2 regions of the Paenibacillus sp. V4I7 genome follow, and region 2 is predicted to be linked to the other one. Evidence: riboswitches for the same ligand, from Rfam matches in the RefSeq annotation. Region 2 holds a riboswitch; the other holds the start of a gene.
What was found. Region 2 has a riboswitch for FMN ahead of QFZ80_RS08640 (DMT family transporter). Riboswitches for the same ligand answer to the same signal wherever they lie in the genome.
Positions count from the first base shown of each region.

Region 1: another riboswitch for FMN. It lies ahead of ribD (bifunctional diaminohydroxyphosphoribosylaminopyrimidine deaminase/5-amino-6-(5-phosphoribosylamino)uracil reductase RibD); the one in region 2 lies ahead of QFZ80_RS08640 (DMT family transporter).

Region 1 is NZ_JAUSZD010000002.1:1,971,896-1,980,459, reverse strand. Features, by position in the region: gene QFZ80_RS10140 (bifunctional 3,4-dihydroxy-2-butanone-4-phosphate synthase/GTP cyclohydrolase II) at 1-789, opposite strand, end outside; gene ribE (riboflavin synthase) at 880-1,551, opposite strand; gene ribD (bifunctional diaminohydroxyphosphoribosylaminopyrimidine deaminase/5-amino-6-(5-phosphoribosylamino)uracil reductase RibD) at 1,568-2,677, opposite strand; FMN riboswitch at 2,911-3,093, opposite strand; gene QFZ80_RS10125 (peptidylprolyl isomerase) at 3,295-3,726, opposite strand; gene lysA (diaminopimelate decarboxylase) at 3,958-5,289, opposite strand; gene QFZ80_RS10115 (spore germination protein) at 5,450-7,114, opposite strand; gene QFZ80_RS10110 (stage V sporulation protein AB) at 7,099-7,521, opposite strand; gene QFZ80_RS10105 (stage V sporulation protein AA) at 7,518-8,150, opposite strand; gene QFZ80_RS10100 (DUF378 domain-containing protein) at 8,329-8,538, shown strand.
Region 2 is NZ_JAUSZD010000002.1:1,651,850-1,660,413, reverse strand. Features, by position in the region: gene QFZ80_RS08650 (DUF4183 domain-containing protein) at 1-561, opposite strand, end outside; gene QFZ80_RS08645 (FMN-dependent NADH-azoreductase) at 794-1,429, shown strand; gene QFZ80_RS08640 (DMT family transporter) at 1,507-2,475, opposite strand; FMN riboswitch at 2,635-2,782, opposite strand; gene QFZ80_RS08635 (hypothetical protein) at 2,916-3,284, opposite strand; gene QFZ80_RS08630 (CBO0543 family protein) at 3,364-3,945, opposite strand; gene QFZ80_RS08625 (DUF3231 family protein) at 4,330-5,334, shown strand; gene QFZ80_RS08620 (potassium channel family protein) at 5,393-5,719, opposite strand; gene QFZ80_RS08615 (alpha-amylase family glycosyl hydrolase) at 5,760-7,403, opposite strand; gene QFZ80_RS08610 (MFS transporter) at 7,616-8,564, opposite strand, start outside.

The sequences.
Region 1 (8,564 bases), 320 kb from region 2:
ATCCCCAGTCAAGCACTCGGAATGCACGCGTACCAACGTTGGTTTCGAAGAGTCAATTGTCCCTTTGACAAGGGCCACGTGCTCTTTGTTATCAAGCAGGTTCGTATAAGCAATAGCCTTGAATATACCGAAATCGGTTGGAAGCTTAATTTCAACCTCACGTTGAACCAATTTCTCCTGCTGATTTCGATATTGGATTAAGTCCTGTATCGTGATAATACACAGATCATGTTTCGCTGCAATTTCCATTAGATCCGGTACACGCGCCATCGTCCCGTCTTCCTTGATGACTTCACAAATGACCGCTGCTGGATAAGATTCACACATGATAGCCAAATCAACTGCCGCTTCTGTATGCCCAGTTCTGCGGAGCACGCCGCCCTTTTTGGCAATTAAAGGGAAAATGTGACCTGGTCTTCGGAAATCCTGAGGTTTTGCTGTCGGATCAATCAAGCCCATAATCGTTCTAGATCGCTCATGCGCAGATATCCCTGTACTAGTATCCATATGATCAACAGAAACAGTAAACGCTGTTCCGTGATAATCCGTATTCCGTGCGACCATGGGAGGCAGTTCAAGTTCTTGTGCACGTTCTTCCGTTATTGGTGCACAAACAAGTCCACGTCCTTCTTTGATCATGAAATTAATGACCTCTGGCGTTGTTTTATCGGCAAGTGCGATAAAATCGCCCTCATTCTCACGATCTTCATCGTCCACAGCAATAATGACTTTACCGAGTTTGAGATCGTTTAGCGCTTCTTCTATGGTGTTGAAGATTATTTTTGTCATATTCACCTCTCCTAAGAGTTTTGCTTTAGCAAAACTATCTTCGTAAGCATAAGCCTGAGTTTTGCTTTAGCAAAGCTGACTTCGTTGTTTCTACATAAAGCCGTTATCGGCAAGAAAGCTCGCAGTAAGCGTACTTTGTTTTTTCCCGCTTCCATCCGAAGTTTCAGATGGACCGAACTTTAGTAGACGCTCCATATATTTGCCTAGCACGTCACATTCTATGTTGACCGTATCCCCAGCCTTTTTATCATGTAGGACCGTTTGAGCAAGGGTATGCGGGATGATGGAAACCGCCACTTCACGATCATTAACATCAACAACGGTAAGGCTTATGCCGTCAATTGTGATGGAACCCCCAGTAATGATATATCGGAAAATGTGTTTATTCTCCGGTTCGAACCGGTAAACGACCGCATTTTCCTCGGGTATTCGTGAAAGGATCGTTGCGGTTGCATCCACATGCCCTTGAACAATGTGCCCCCCGAACCGGCCATTCGCTGCCATCGCTCGCTCCAAATTCACGCGGGTGCCAGTTTGTAGTTTGCGAAGATTCGTCTTACGGTATGTTTCTGGCATAACATCCACTGAAAATGAGTCGTTATCAAAGGAAATGACTGTCAAACAGACGCCATTTACAGATATACTGTCACCCAGGTGGACATCTTCAAGCACTTTCTTGGCAGCAATGGTCAACACCATGGCTTGCCCTTGACTATGAATGCGGCGCATGTGGCCGATTTCTTCAATAATTCCGGTAAACATGCAAGTCCTCCATTCGTTAGCTCTTATAATTCGGATAGCCAGTTATGCAAATATCCGGTCCAAACTGCTCGACCTTGAGTCGGTCGAGCGTAATCGCATCATCCATCTTCGCGATTCCATCGAAGTTGATGTTTACAGGTGCTGCAGAGCCTCCGCCGATGATTTTCGGCGCAAACATCAGCACCAGCTTGTCGATCAGGCGCTGCTCCAGCATAGCGCCGTTGAGCTTCCCTCCACCCTCTAGAAGGATGGAGCCGATCTCGCGCTCGCCGAGCTTCCGCATGGCGAGCGTCAGGTCCACCTGCGGGCCGTCCCCGCAGGTGAGGACCGTGATGCCGCGCGCTTCCAGCGCGGCACGACGCTCTGCGGGCGCCTGCGAGCTCGCGAGCAGGATCGTCGGCTGACGATCCTGCTCCGTGAGCACCCGGGCGCCCAGCGGGACTCGCAAGAGCGAGTCCGCGACGATCCGTACCGGCTGCACAGCCGGTACGTCGCCGCGCGCGCTCAGCAGCGGGTCGTCGGCGATGATGGTGCTGGCGCCGACCATGATACCCTGATGCCGATGGCGCAGGGTATGAACGAAGGCACGAGACGCTGGCGACGTGATCCATTTGCTGTCGCCGGTCTTCGAGGCAATGCGGCCGTCGAGCGTGCTCGCAGTCTTCATCGTCACATAAGGCTTACGGGTGACGATGTATTTGTTGAAGGCCTCGTTCATTGCCGCGGCCTCCTCTGCAAGCAGCCCAACGGTTACGTCGAGACCATGCTCACGCAGTTTAGCGATGCCTGTCCCACCAACCTGCGGGTTCGGATCAGTTCCAGCGACGACAACCCGTAACACGCCGGCCTCAATGAGTCGGTCGCTGCAGGGCGGCGTTTTGCCAAAGTGACTGCATGGCTCTAATGTCACATAAGCCGTGCTTCCCTTTGCTTCCTCGCCTGCCATTTGCAAGGCGAGAACCTCGGCATGGCCATGTCCGCGCTTTAAGTGCGCTCCCATACCAACGATGCGCCCATTTTTAACAAGAACACACCCTACCACAGGATTAATTCCCGTCTGACCAAGAGCACTTTCAGCCATTTGCAAAGCTAGTCTCATGTAAGCTTCGTCATTCAGTACATGCACAAAGTTCACCGCCTTTCAGGTCCATCCAAATTTTGAATGCAAAAAGGCCCCTCCGTGTATCGGATAGGGGCCAGAGATTTTCTAGATAACACGAAGAAGCTTCATCCATCCATACTTGCTGCATTTTTGATCAAATCAAACAACAACGACGTATCTGCTTCAAAAGACAGACCTGCCGAATTTTTGTTTACGTGAAAAAATGTACAAGTATGCATAGCGAATCAAATGTTCGCGTTTTCCTTCTCCCATCCAGACTATACTGTCGGTTCCGGAATTGCACCGGATCAGCCGTAGCGAAGCTATGTTTTAGGTACCGCTAGCTTCAAAACGGGTCACGGACTTATCGAAATCATGTAACGGGTACATGTTATCGAATCACCGCCGGTGTGGAATTTCACCACGCCCCGAAGGTTTGCATACATATAAAAGTAACTTACAACTAAGAACTAGCTAAAAATTACTTTGGTAATGAAAAATTTATCACTCACACTTACAAAAAGCAAGTGCTTTTTTCCTTTTCACATTAATTTCTTACTTTTTCTATGAATTCACTCGGAATTAAATTAAAAAAGAACCCATTGAAATTAATCAACGGGCGTCTTTTCGATTATGACAAATTATACTTCTACAACTTCAACTTTCTCCATCAAATCTTTGCCTTTGAAAGCATCGACTAATTCCATGCCTTTGGATACTTTACCAAATACGGTATGCTGTCCATCCAAATGCGGTTGCGGTTGGTAAGCAATATAGAACTGGCTTCCACCTGTATTTCTGCCTGCATGAGCCATAGCCAAGGAGCCGCGCTCATGTTTGTTCGGGTTGATTTCACAGTTGATTTGGTAACCAGGGCCACCAGTTCCTGTTCCTGTAGGACAACCACCTTGTGCTACGAATCCTGGAATAACACGATGAAAAACAAGTCCGTTGTAGAAACCGGAGTTTGCTAATTTTTCAAAGTTAGCAACGGTATTCGGTGCATCGTTTTCGAAAAGATCGATGACAACTTCGCCGCCACCTGCTAGTTTAATTTTTGCTTGTTTGGCCATTTGTGGTCCACTCCTTTAGGAAATAATATCTTATTCTACTATGAAAACTTCCATTTCACAAACTGCGCTATATTTCTAACATCATTCTACCCCGACCATGTCCTGTTTGACTGCGAAAATGTGCTTCCTGCGCTGCTTAAAGTGGACGAGCAGTCCATCTCGAGATGGAGAAAACACAAAGAAGGAAACCCCGTATAAGCTTGAGGTTTCCTTCTTTTTATATAAAACAACCTAAACGGTCTCGCTCATTTGTTTCATTCTTGCAGGAATGAGGTCATTACCAACGATGTTATCGAACGTTTCGCGTTTTACGACGAGATCACTTTGACCATCTTTCACGAAGACAACACCAGGACGGCGGATACGGTTATAATTGCTTGCCATTGCATAATTGTATGCACCTGTGCAAGATACTGCTAGAACGTCTCCTGAACTAACTTTTGGCAGGTTCAGATCCCAGATCAGCATATCGCCGCTCTCACAGCATTTCCCTGCAATAGATACAACCTCTGTCGGTTGCTCTGTAGCACGGTTAGCCAACATCGCCTCATACACAGCCTCATACAAAGCAGGACGCGGGTTATCCGTCATGCCGCCATCTACAGCTACATATTTACGCACCCCTGGAATATCCTTTGTTGTACCAACAGTGTACAGTGTTGTTCCCGCGTCACCAACGATGCTGCGGCCTGGTTCAACCCAAATTTCAGGCATTGGAAAATCATTGCTGCCGAAATTCTCTTTAATCGCGTCTGTTATAGCTTTAACATAAACAGCAACCGGAAGCGGGCTATCTTCGCTCACATAACGAATTCCGAAACCGCCGCCAAGGTTAATGACCTTGAACGTCACACCGATTTCTTTACGAACTTGAACCGCAAAGCCAGCCACTTTCTCAGCTGCCATGCGGAAGCCCTCTACTTCAAAAATTTGGGAGCCAATATGGGAATGAACGCCCAATAACTCCACGTTGCTTAATTGCGAAGCTTCTTGAACCGCCAGGAATGCCGAGCCATTGCCCATGTCGAAACCGAATTTGGAATCCGTCTGGCCTGTAGAAATATATTCATGCGTATGTGCCTCAACGCCCGGCGTAATACGCAGTAAGATCTTCACCTCTTGGCGTTTCTCTTCGGCAATCGCATTCAACATTTGAAGTTCGATAAAGTTATCTACGACGAAACAGCCGATTTCGGCATCAATTGCCATTTCCAATTCAGCGATTGTTTTGTTATTGCCATGGAAATGAATTCGATCCGCTGGGAAACCTGCTTGCAGCGCTGTATAAAGCTCACCATCGGAAACAACGTCAAGTGACATTCCCTCTTCATCTACAATTCGGCACATCGCCATTACGCAGAATGCTTTGCTGGCATAAGCCACTTGGAATTTCAGACCCGACGCTTTGAAAGCTTCTACGAATTCACGGCAGCGTCCACGTACTAGCGCTTCGTCAAATACATATAAAGGAGTGCCGTATTCTGCAACCAATTTCGTTGCATCGACACCGCCGATTTCGAGGTGGCCTTGGTCGTTTATTTTACTAGTACCATGTAAATACATAGCTTTATTTTCCCCTCTCCCTGAACCATCTTCTTGCTATATGCCGCCAAAGAGGTTAATGTACATTACTATTAAAAGTACCATATGGCATGCGCTTTTGACAATACACGCTAGGACATAAAATCAAAAAGGACAGGAGAATTCCCTGCCCTTTTTTCTGTTATTCGGATTTTGGTTGACGCGTGCCGTCGATCGGCTTTGTAATACTTAGCCGCGTTTTGCCAGCTAATACCGGACGACGAACCAGGATGGCAAAGAAGCCTTTGGCGTTAAATGGAATAAAGGGCCACATATAGGGAGCATTAAAGGATTTCCTTGTGGCTAACAGAATTAACCATAACGTTGAACCAACGACAAAACCGGGTACCTGGAAGATCGCCACGATGATTAAGAGAGCAAGCCTTACAATACGATTAGCTAGACCCAACTCATAGCTTGGTGTCGCGAACATCCCAATAGAGGCGAGCGCCAAATACAGGATAACCTCATTGATAAAGAGCCCTGTCTTTACCGCGATATCTCCAACCAGAATGGCTGCCACCAAACCCATTGCGGTTGCAAGCGGTGTAGGTGTATGCACAGCAGCCATTCGCATGAGATCAATCCCTATATCCGCTAGTAAGAACTGAACTAATAGTGGCAGAGTTCCTTCCTTCTGCGGACCGAGGAATTCTAGTCCCGCCGGCTTTAAGGAAGGATCCATAACCATCATAAACCAAAGTGGGAGCAAGAAAATCGAAGCCATAATGCCAACAAAGCGCACCCACCTTAAGTAAGTGCCGATAAATGGCGTTTGCCGATATTCCTCAGCATGCTGCACATGATGGAAAAACGTTGTCGGCAGGATCATGACGCTCGGTGATGTGTCCACAAAAACACATACATGACCTTCAAGTAAATGAGCGGAGACAACATCCGGCCGTTCCGAATACCGAACCATCGGATATGGGTTCCAACCCTTATTAACAATCGCTTCTTCCAGCTGTTTTTCAGCAAGAGGAAGGCCGTCGATTTCAACATTATTTATTTTATCTTTCACGGCTTGGACTAAGTCCGCGTCAGCAATATCATTGATATAGCCTATACAGACATCCGTCTTGGTTCGCTTGCCGATTTGCATAATTTCCAGCTTAAATCTCTCATCACGAATTCTTCGTCTGACCAATGTTACATTCAATAAAAGGGTTTCAACGAAGCCGTCTCGTGAACCTCGGACAACCCGCTCCAAGTCAGGTTCAGCGATCGATCGAACGGGATAGCTTTTGACATCGATCGCAATCGCTGCTGTCTCTCCTTCAATGAAAAATGCCGTCCCGCCCATCAACACTTGTCCTACGATTTCAGACATTTTCTTGTAGGACTTCACTTGGATGTGCGGAATTAGTTTCTCAATGAAAGCTTCCAGTGTATGATGTGAGACTGTTTCTTCGTCCGCATAAGTTAGACGTGTAATGATATCGGTTAACACCGTATCTTTGGCAAATCCATTGCAATAGAAGATGCCTACACGCTTGGCTCCAAACACCATTTCTCTGAGTACGAGATCGAAGCTTCGATTGAGTCCTACGCGTTCCTCCAGCACTCTTTGAACTTCTCGAATGCTTCGGGGGATATCTTCCTGAATTTTGAGTGCCTTCTCCTCAGATGTCATGTCGGTTATTGGATTGTAAGCTGATAAATTCCCTTCCTCATCTATCGCCAGTTTCTCCGACTGTTCCTGTGATTCCTTCGATTCGTTAGAGTCATTCTTATCGCTCTCATTTCCCTGTTTCACAATAAACTTCACTTGCGCGCCTCCTTCAACACACGTTAATAAAACAACCATTCAAACAAGGATCCAAATACTTTACCGAATATCATCGCCATTAGAAGCAAAATCATATAGGATCCCATGCCAACACGCTTGGCGAGGATGGGCAGCACGTTGATGATTTCCGTTAGCGCAGCTGCTAGCATGCCAACAAAACAACCGGCAAATATACCTACCACTGCTGTTCCCATCGGAAAGAGATGCATTTTAACATCGCTGAAATCAACCCATGTAAATAAGAGTGAACCCATCACAACAGCCGCTTCATAAGCATGTATTTTTGAGAACGAACGTGTGATCTGGGCAAGTCTTGGAATAATATCCAACACCACGAGAAAAGCGACCATGCCGCTGCCAACAGCGATTCCACCAGCTAACCCGATAAAAGCCGCCAAGAGGGCTTCCCCAAATTGGGTAATCACGCACGGTCTCCTTCCTCATGAATTTTGATATATTCTTCTGTTATCACATAATGGTTTATGTTTTCCTGGTACATGAACATTTCCACTTCCAGCGGGCTTGGTTCTTCATTGAATTTCTTCTTGAACAGATGGTTGAAAAAAATGACCATTCCAACACCAATCCCTAGTGAATAAGGGATTTGTAAAATGAGTGGATGATCCACCTTTTTCCCTGTCATTAATTCATAAATGCGTTGGTGAACTTCCAACATGGAAACATCCGCATGAAAATTCATGATGGCCAGTCCTGAACCGATGAACAAAAGCAACCAAACCAAACCGATAAGTATGGGACTAGGCTTTCTAGGATCGGAAATAATCTCGAGAAGCACATGTGGTTCTCCGAAATGCTCAATTTGCAGCTGTGGATAAAGATCTTTCACTTTACGAACGATCAGCATCATGTCAATGAGAACGCGATTGCCATCCTCTTGTTGCGGTTGATGAATGATCAATTCGTTCAGAGCTTGCTCATATTCAGGCTCCACGAAAATCTGAGCGATATGACGTAAACACACAACATTCCCTTTGCGAACACTAGCTTTTCGACGAAGGCGGATGTATAGATATGGTTTTCCTTCCTGGACCATGGTCTCACTCCCCTCAAAGCTTTACGGTGAATCATCCATGTATAGGAGTAGTATGCAAAATCTTTCCTTCCCATAAACACCTGATAAGATGGTAAATTCTCCAGGAATAAAGTGATCTCCGATATGGCATAGTAAGATTGAATAACGATAACTTATTCCATATAAAGAAGGTGATAACATGGCAAAATTCGCGTTAACACTAGTCATTATTGGTGCGCTGAATTGGCTCTTGGTTGGGCTTTTCGAGTGGGATTTAGTTTCTGCTTTATTGGGAGGAGATTCTCATCGTGAATCTTCCGGTCTTAGCCGCATCGTTTATACGATTGTGGGCTTATGCGGAATTTACTGCGTGAGATTTTATTCAGACGACAGGCACTCTGCCCGATAAACATGTTCGTGAACGAAAAAGCCGCA
Region 2 (8,564 bases):
GTAAGAGGCACCAACTTGCATGATTCCGTTCATGTAGAGATTTGCATAACTATTTTGATCCAAATCTATAAATTCAGCTATTGATTCATTTTCATCGTTTGTGAATTGATTTGCAGGAATAACTGTTGGGAGAGTTACATCTGTGTCCGCAATAAATAAATATCTGTTAGCAGTTAGCAAAGTGCTGAGATTAGGGATGATGATAGGTCCTGTTGGCCCAGGAGCTCCCTGTATGCCTCTAGGCCCTTGGAGCCCTTGGGGTCCTTGAAGTCCTTGAAGTCCTTGAGTTCCTTGAGGTCCTTGTGAGCCTTGAGGTCCTTGCGGAACAGTTATATTAATTTCTGGTTGTGGACAAGCTGCACGTTTCCGTTTTTTCCTTTTAAGAGGGCTAACTATCTTTGTTTTCTTTTTACAGTCTTTTTTCCGACTGGCATTAGAGTCCCTCCATTTTATTCCTGCTGATACACCTGTGTTCTTTTTTTTGATGATACATTTCTTTTTACGTATATGTTTTCTTGTAGCTGGAGTCATTCGATTTTTTTTATGGGTATTGTACACCACAAGTTTGTAACACCTCCAATTAACCAATTGTATATAGTATGATTTTGCTCTATTGGAGGTATGGACATTGAACTAATAACGAATAGACAATAATCTATTTCTATTTAAATAGGTGTTGGACTAGCACGTTCCCCCTCTTATTATAAGTAACTAATTTATTATTTGATATTTACTCAAAATAAGTTATAATGAGAACTGTAATTATTTTAAGTATAGAAGGGAAGTTTTAATTATGGCAACAGTACTTTATATCACTGCACACCCGCACGATCACCAAACATCATTCAGCCTAGCGGTAGGTAAAGAATTTATCGAGGCATACCGTGAAGCGAATCCAACAGATGAGGTTATTTCTGTGGATCTATTCAAAGAAGATATTCCTCAAATTGATGCTGATGTATTCAGCGGTTGGGGAAAACTTCAATCAGGAACAGCTTTTGACCAGCTTTCTGATGCAGAAAAAGCAAAAGTAGCACGTTTAGGCGCAATCGTTGACCAATTTGTTGCTGCTGATAAATATGTTTTTGTTTCTCCAATGTGGAACTTCTCATTCCCTCCAGTATTGAAAGCTTACATTGATGCAATTTCCGTTGCAGGTAAAACTTTCAAATATACGGAAAGTGGTCCAGTTGGTTTGTTGACAAACAAAAAAGGGCTACATATTCAAGCGAGTGGCGGCATTTATTCCGAAGGCCCTGCTGCAGCATTTGAAAGTGGCTTCAGCTACCTGAAAAAAATCTCGCAATTCTACGGTATCCCTTCCTTCGAAGCCATTTTTGTTGAAGGCATGGCTGTAACGCCGGATAAAGCTCAATCCATTAAAGAAAAAGCAATTGCACAAGCAAAAGAAGTTGCAGCTAGCTTCTAAGAAAATAGTAAGAACCCGCTAAATCTAGCGGGTTCTTTTTACGTTCAATGATTGAAATTTTTGTAATCAGTCCATATTTATACAGAAACATTTCCTTTACTGCGGCTCATTAACCATAGGGTTAACCAAATAAAGACAAAGCCTACAAGTTGTCCTACGGTCAGCTTTTGACCAAATACAACCCAGTTTATGCACACACCTACGGCTGGGAAAGCAAGCTCAGCAAGCGTTGCAAAGAATGCCTTTGTCGATGACAGCCCCTTATAATAGAGGAGCATGCTGATCAACCCTGGGAAAAAGGCCTGGAACAGCAGGTTGACTGCGATAAGCGTTAGAACTGCACTAGAACCACCTACATGCCAAGCATCGCCACTTACCAAAAGAACAACCGTTAGCAGCGGGATCGCCATCAGAAATCGCAGCGATGTGACTACAGGGAAATCCAAGTTTTTTTGAAGCAGGAACTTACCCATGACGGTCGATCCGCCCCATAAGACAGCTGCTAGAATTGAAAATAAGCAGCTTAACGTGCCTAAATCCTTCAAGCCCATCTCCGGTGAAGCAAAACCAAACGTCAGCAGATACGTGCCTAGCAGCGCCATTACGATATAGCCAGAAAATTTGGAAGGCAGTGTCTCTTTCAGCAGTACTCGAGCCAATACGATGGCGAACAAGGGCTGCAGCTTCTGTAAAAGCAGGACGGAGTTTGCACTGCCGTGAGCGAAGGCCGAAGTGAAGAGTATGGTAGCTATGGCCGATCCACCCCAAGAAATAAATAGTAGTGCGCCAATAACTGCTAGTGTTAGTTTGCCGGCTAAGGACTTACGGTACTTTATCAGCACTGGAAGGGCATAGCAAGCCAGCAGCAGATGCTCTATGAACACAATTTGAGCAGAGGTAAAACTCTTCAACAATAAGATTCGAAAGAGAGGGTCCAACCCCCAAAGGATAGCTCCGAGTGCCACATACCAGATCCCATTGATCCCCCTGCTACTTGTTGCATACAAACTTGCGCGCTTACTTCCTAGCTTAAATACATTTTCCAATTCAAAAACCTCCCAATAGGAGAAACTTTGAGAGATTAGCCCAAAGATCCCTAGATGATGTTTTGAATTGAACCTTCTGAAAGAGACAATGCCCCTGTTACAATCAACAGGGGCATTGACAAACAGACCTATTAAAAATTGAATTTTTAACAAGTTGTCCTTCACCTTCTCTCATCCGGACTATACCGTCGGCCTTGGAATTTCACCAAGTCAGTCCCAATCTGTACAGACAGGGAGTCGCGGGCTTGAGATACACGTACGTATCCTCACCGCCGGTAGGGAATTTCACCCTGCCCCGAAGGTTCATATTCTAATAAAGTGTATAATAACATGTTACAGTTTAACTGGCAATCCTTTTTCGCGACGATTAGCCACTGACATAAGTTGATTTTATAAAAAAAGAATCTCTAACTGTCTTATACATCTGACAGAGAGACCCTTTATAGCATCGAGTGGCGTCGTTTTAAAAATTGAAATATAACAACGCCTATAGCAATACCAACAAATGAAAATAGCATAGGCAGCCAAACTGGACCCAAAAGAATGCCGAAAGGTTGAAACACATCCGAATAGATGATTCCTACCGTCCCTAGGAAAGCGCCTAATACAAAAGGAACATAAGCATACTCTGCCGTATCTCCCCCGTCTTTATAAGCATCCCAAATACCAAACATGTAGAGACAAGGGTAAAACATGAGCCAATGATAATTGGTTTGCTGGATGGCATCTTGAATGTTACCCTTGAAACTGTCGATAATAATTTGATTGAGCTCTGACATGTAATTCACGATAAATTCCAATATAATCAACGTGATACCTTTTATATATTTCCCGTTTAAAAACTGACCAAACCCAGGGAGTGCGATGGCCCATAATAATTTCTCAATTTTATTGGATTTGTGCATAGTTGTCATTTGGCAGTCGGTGATTTGCCGTACTTGCTATGAACTCAGGTGAAAGCATCTTGCTATTGGCTCGTTCCTCTACGAAATTTCCTCCTCTAACATTTATCTCAGGCGTTATCCTTCTTAATAAACCCACAAACCCTCTTATCGTAAACAAAGTAAAGTTAATGGACGCAAACGTATGAAGAGCGGACCAGGATTTCCATCTAAACAAATCGGTTTTCCTCTCTAAAAACCATTGAAGCAAAGTCATTGGTCCACTAAATACTAGACTTCTCGTGATGAGTTCAAGTGGTTTACTTTGATAAGACCATCTTACCCATAGTACACTTAAAAGCGGATAGAATAATAAGTCGTACAGAATATTCGTTTCAAATATTTTAGCAAAAGGTCGAACGGGGTACGATATATTCCCTTTTTTAATAAAGATTGAATCTAGCGAGCTTGATAAAACACATTTTGCAAAGAATACGGTCATATACATCAGCAGGTTATTTCGTTTCATAATAAATGGGGCAGCTGCTACTGATGATGCAAATAAAATTCGTAATAAAATCTTTTCCATTTAGAACTTTCCCCCTCACTTTTTTGCTTTTTCCTTCATACCTTCTAGTGTGGATAAAAGAACTTTCTATTATGCATGTAAGGAATAGTCAGCTAACCAAAGAAACAAAAAAGAGCAGCCGCGGGCCGCTCTTTTTATGTTTGAGTGACATTTGTATAATAGGGGATAGCTAAAACACATCTCTAGTTAGACAGGATGGTAGTAGATGACTGCATTTCGGTTTCGATATTCTGGGTGCTCTCATAACGATAACCAATGCAACTACGCTGCTGTTAGACTTGACACGTTTCGTCGGACGATGGATTGATCGATATGTTAATCCTATGGGGATAAATGATAAATCTTCTCTAATTGGACAATCTAATTTTTAGAGGTGACAAAGAGATGAATACAACTCAATTAAAACTAACATCGACGGAAATCGGAGCATTGTGGGGGCAATACGTAAATGGCACAATGGTAAATTGTGTAATTAAATATATGCTTTCCATTATAGAAGATAAGTCCATCAAAGAGGTTTTTAACGATGCAATAAAAATAACTGAGAATCAAATGCAGCAGGTCTCCACATTTATTCTTAATGATGGATTTCCACTACCCGTAGGGTTTACAGATGGAGATATCAATTCCAATATAAAAAGATTATTTTCAGATATTTTCTGTTTAGATTATTTGTATCTCATGACCATACATGGTTTAAACGGTCACCTTTATTCGTTAACTACATCTGTCAGAAAAGATCTAAGAGATTTTTTTGATTCCTGTTTAACAGACGGAAAAAATATGTACAATCGTACTGTTGATTTATTACTTGAAAAGGGACATTTTCAAAGAGACCCTTATTTTTTCCCCCGTGCAAACCCAGAGTTTATTGATAGCAAAAAATACCTCGATGGTTTTTGGGGAGATAAACGTCCTCTTTCAGCCATAGAAATAGGTAATATATCCCTTAACTTAAAGAAAAGTATTATGGCAAAAACACTTGGAATTGCATTTAGTCAAATTGCCGGAAGCAAAGAAATAAGAAAATTTCTAACAGATGCCGTTCAAACGTCAAATGACCACATTCAATTGCTAAGTAAAAAACTAAAAGATGATAATTTACCTGTTCCAATGTCATGGGAAACGGAAATAACGGAATCTACAGATTCACCATTTTCCGATAAACTTATTATGTATCACACTGGTTTTTTGTTTCTGACTTCACAATCCTATTATGGATTAGGACTAGCGGGTTCTATGAGGTCTGATTTAATTCTTGATTATGAGCGAATCATTCTCAAAGATCTAACTGTATCAAAAAATTGGTTTGATCTCATGATAAAAAATAAATGGTTAGAACAACCACCCATTGCACCTAACAGAAAAGAAATTGCTAAAAAGCAATAATTTCCCACTTATTATTAAAGCCCTCTTTGTAGGTGTTCAAGAGGGCTTTTCGGTAATCTTAGTTTTCTGGTTGCTTTATCAACGCGTAAGCAATATGTCCAATCATGCCTACAAACAATCCGGTGCCAACGATAATATAAATCATAGTAAAAACTTTTCCCAACGTCGTCTGGGGCTCAAAACTCGGATGTCCAACCGTACTGAGCGTAGTGACGCAAAAGTACAACGCATTGATCACGGTGAGCCCTTCCTGCCTTACATAGAAAATGGTTCCGGACAATAGCATGAAAATAACCAATATGAAAAGAGCTTGGAAGTTTTTCAGTTTGAAAGCTCTCCATAATCCGCTAATCAAACGTTTCAAGGTCAGCAAAAATGATATCATTACGAGTTATTCCCTTCGATTGATTATGACATATAGTTTTTTATAATTTATATATGATGGTTTCATAGCTATCGATCCATAGACTGGATGAATCTTTCTCAGAGCGATGGTCGTCTCTTCCGGTTCGATAGATCACATTTTTACTGTCATTGATAACGTCGCCTGCTAACGCGTCTTGGTCAAATTGAACAAACAAAGCATCCTTTGACAAATTAACTACGATTAAATATTTACTATCCTCGTAATGCCTCGAGTAAGATAAAACCAACTCTTCTGAATTGCGAATGAACGTTAATTCTCCCATCCAAAATGCTGGATTGTTCGTCCGAAGTTGAATCAGAAATTTATAGTGTTCGAACATATCCGTATCGAATTGATTCCAGTTCAGCTTGTATTCATCGAATAAGGATGCCCATGTTTCCAACGTACTCTCGTTAAATTCCTGCCCCATCATAATGCATGGAACACCTTCAAGCGTCAACAAGATAGAAGCTGCAGCTTTGGCAAGTTTTTCGCCAAAATAGTCACATGCTCTTGACCGTTCTTTTTCCTCCAGCCAACTCATTCTTAGCGCATTCCTAGGAAAACTGTACTTATAGGAGTTATAAACCGCTATAAAATCGCTCTCTGTGATCGTTCCGTCAACCAAATCGCGTATCAGAATGCGGGGATTGCCGTCATAAGTCAAGTCACAAGATTCAATATGATGATACTCATCGTAGGACTGTGAGATCAGGGTGAGATCAGCTTTTACTTCTTGCAGCGCATGCTTAATTTCAGAGAGAAAATCAAAAGGAGTAAGGTCCGAATCGTCCAATCGAATACCGTCAAAATCAAACTGGATGATCCAATATTTCATAGCCTCAATGACATATTCCCTCATCTCGCGGTTACTAAATTCTAGCCCGGCGAAATAGGCCCGATTAGGCACATCATAATAGATCTCACCTTGTTCATTTCGAGTAAAAAATTCCGGATGGCTTCTTGTCATAATGTGATCCACACTTGTGCGGTTCAACACCCAATCCATAATGACTTTGATCCCATTGTCATGCGCTTTTCGAATAAATGAAAGTAGATCCTCTTTGGTTCCGAAGCTGGGGTCAATGGAATAAAAATCTTTTACCGCATAGGGGTCGCCATACTTACCTAATCTTCCTTCCTGTCCAACTTCGTTGAAAGGCATCAGCCATAGTGTATTTATCCCCATTTTTTTAAAATAATCGATCTTCTCTGTTAGTCCATTAAAACCATTTTCGGTAAACGCCCTGAGATGAAGTTCATAAATCACCGATTTTTTTATCCATTCTGGACTTTGAATAGCCGTAAAGTTTTCATACATATATCCAGGTTGTTCTTTTGAAACCTCCGAGGTTCTGATCCATACTTCTCCCTGTTCGGTAACCGTAATAGCGGAGTTATTTTGCCCATCTTCCGACACACTCGGATTCAATGGGTCCAAAATCCATGCATCCCCATTCACAACAAATTTATAAAGATGTCTCCCCTTATGTATCGCTAATTCAATCTCCCAACCTTTCGCATCTTCCCTTTTGTTCATATAGTTTCTATCGCCGTTCCAGTTATTAAAGGTCCCTGCTAAAGCGACACTATCCACTTCAATATCTGTGTAATAAACAAATCGTACGCCATGTGATCCTTTTGTCGGAAAGTCAGGTGACATTGTTTGAGCTCCTTCGTATTAATCTCTTCTCCTATAGTAGCAGTAAAGAAACAGGCTGCCCATATCCGATTCTACTCCATTATGATGCTATTCTGTTGTGATCATTGGGCCTATGCCAATCTTCGGTCAAAAGGAGACGTTCGGCCTATTTGATTCTGCGGTGAATCACATAGTCAATGAAGGAAATGCTCAAGATCTGCTTGAAACATTTATTAATTTAGCCGATTTACCTGTAATCCTTTTCGGTTAAAGTAAAAGACTTTAGATCCAATACATAGAAGTGCCAACATAATAAAAAATAAGCCACTCCATATCGTCCCTTTCATGCCTGAATTGGTAATAAACCACCCACCTGCTAACGAACCGATGGACACACCCAGATTGATGAAGGAAATATATAACCCCGTGGCAAATTCAGGAGCTTCCGGAGCTTCAGAGGTTAACCATATCTGGGTTACGATGAGGCCACTGGTATGAGCGGCCCCCCATAAAACCATAATGACAATGTTAGCAATAATGGATTTTCCCCCCATATAAAGAATTAAGAAAGAAATAGCTAATACGATCGGATGGAAAACAGTCGTTCTGACCATGTTTTTTCCAATCAGTCTCCCTGCCAATAAGTTGCCGGCCACTCCCCCAACACCGAAAATGACAAGCATGACACTAACGATTGTCCCACTCACCCCCATTACTTGTTCCAAGTATTCGGCAGCATAGCTATAGACCGAAAACATAGCGGCAAATAGGAATGTTGCAGCTCCTATGTTGATCCAAAGAGGGACTTTACGCAATATATCGAGCTGTTCCCCGTAAGAGACTTTCTCAGCTTTGGACGATTTCGGAAGCATGATGGCGATCCCTACACAAGCAGCAGTGTTTACAATGGCGCAAAATATAAAGGCAGCCTCAAATGAGAATTGATCTACGAGATAGGTTGTAATCGGAATTCCAAGTACCATACCCATGCTAGTACCAACAAATGCTTTGGCAGAAGCCTGAGTGGATTTCTCCTTAGGATAGAGTGAAACTGCAGCCGCAAAGGCAAAGGAAAAATATACGGGATGGAACAATGCCGGGATAATACGAAGCGCCAGCAGCACATTAAAATTTGGAGCATAGGCTGATAATAAACTACTTCCAGCAAAAATGAGTAAAGAC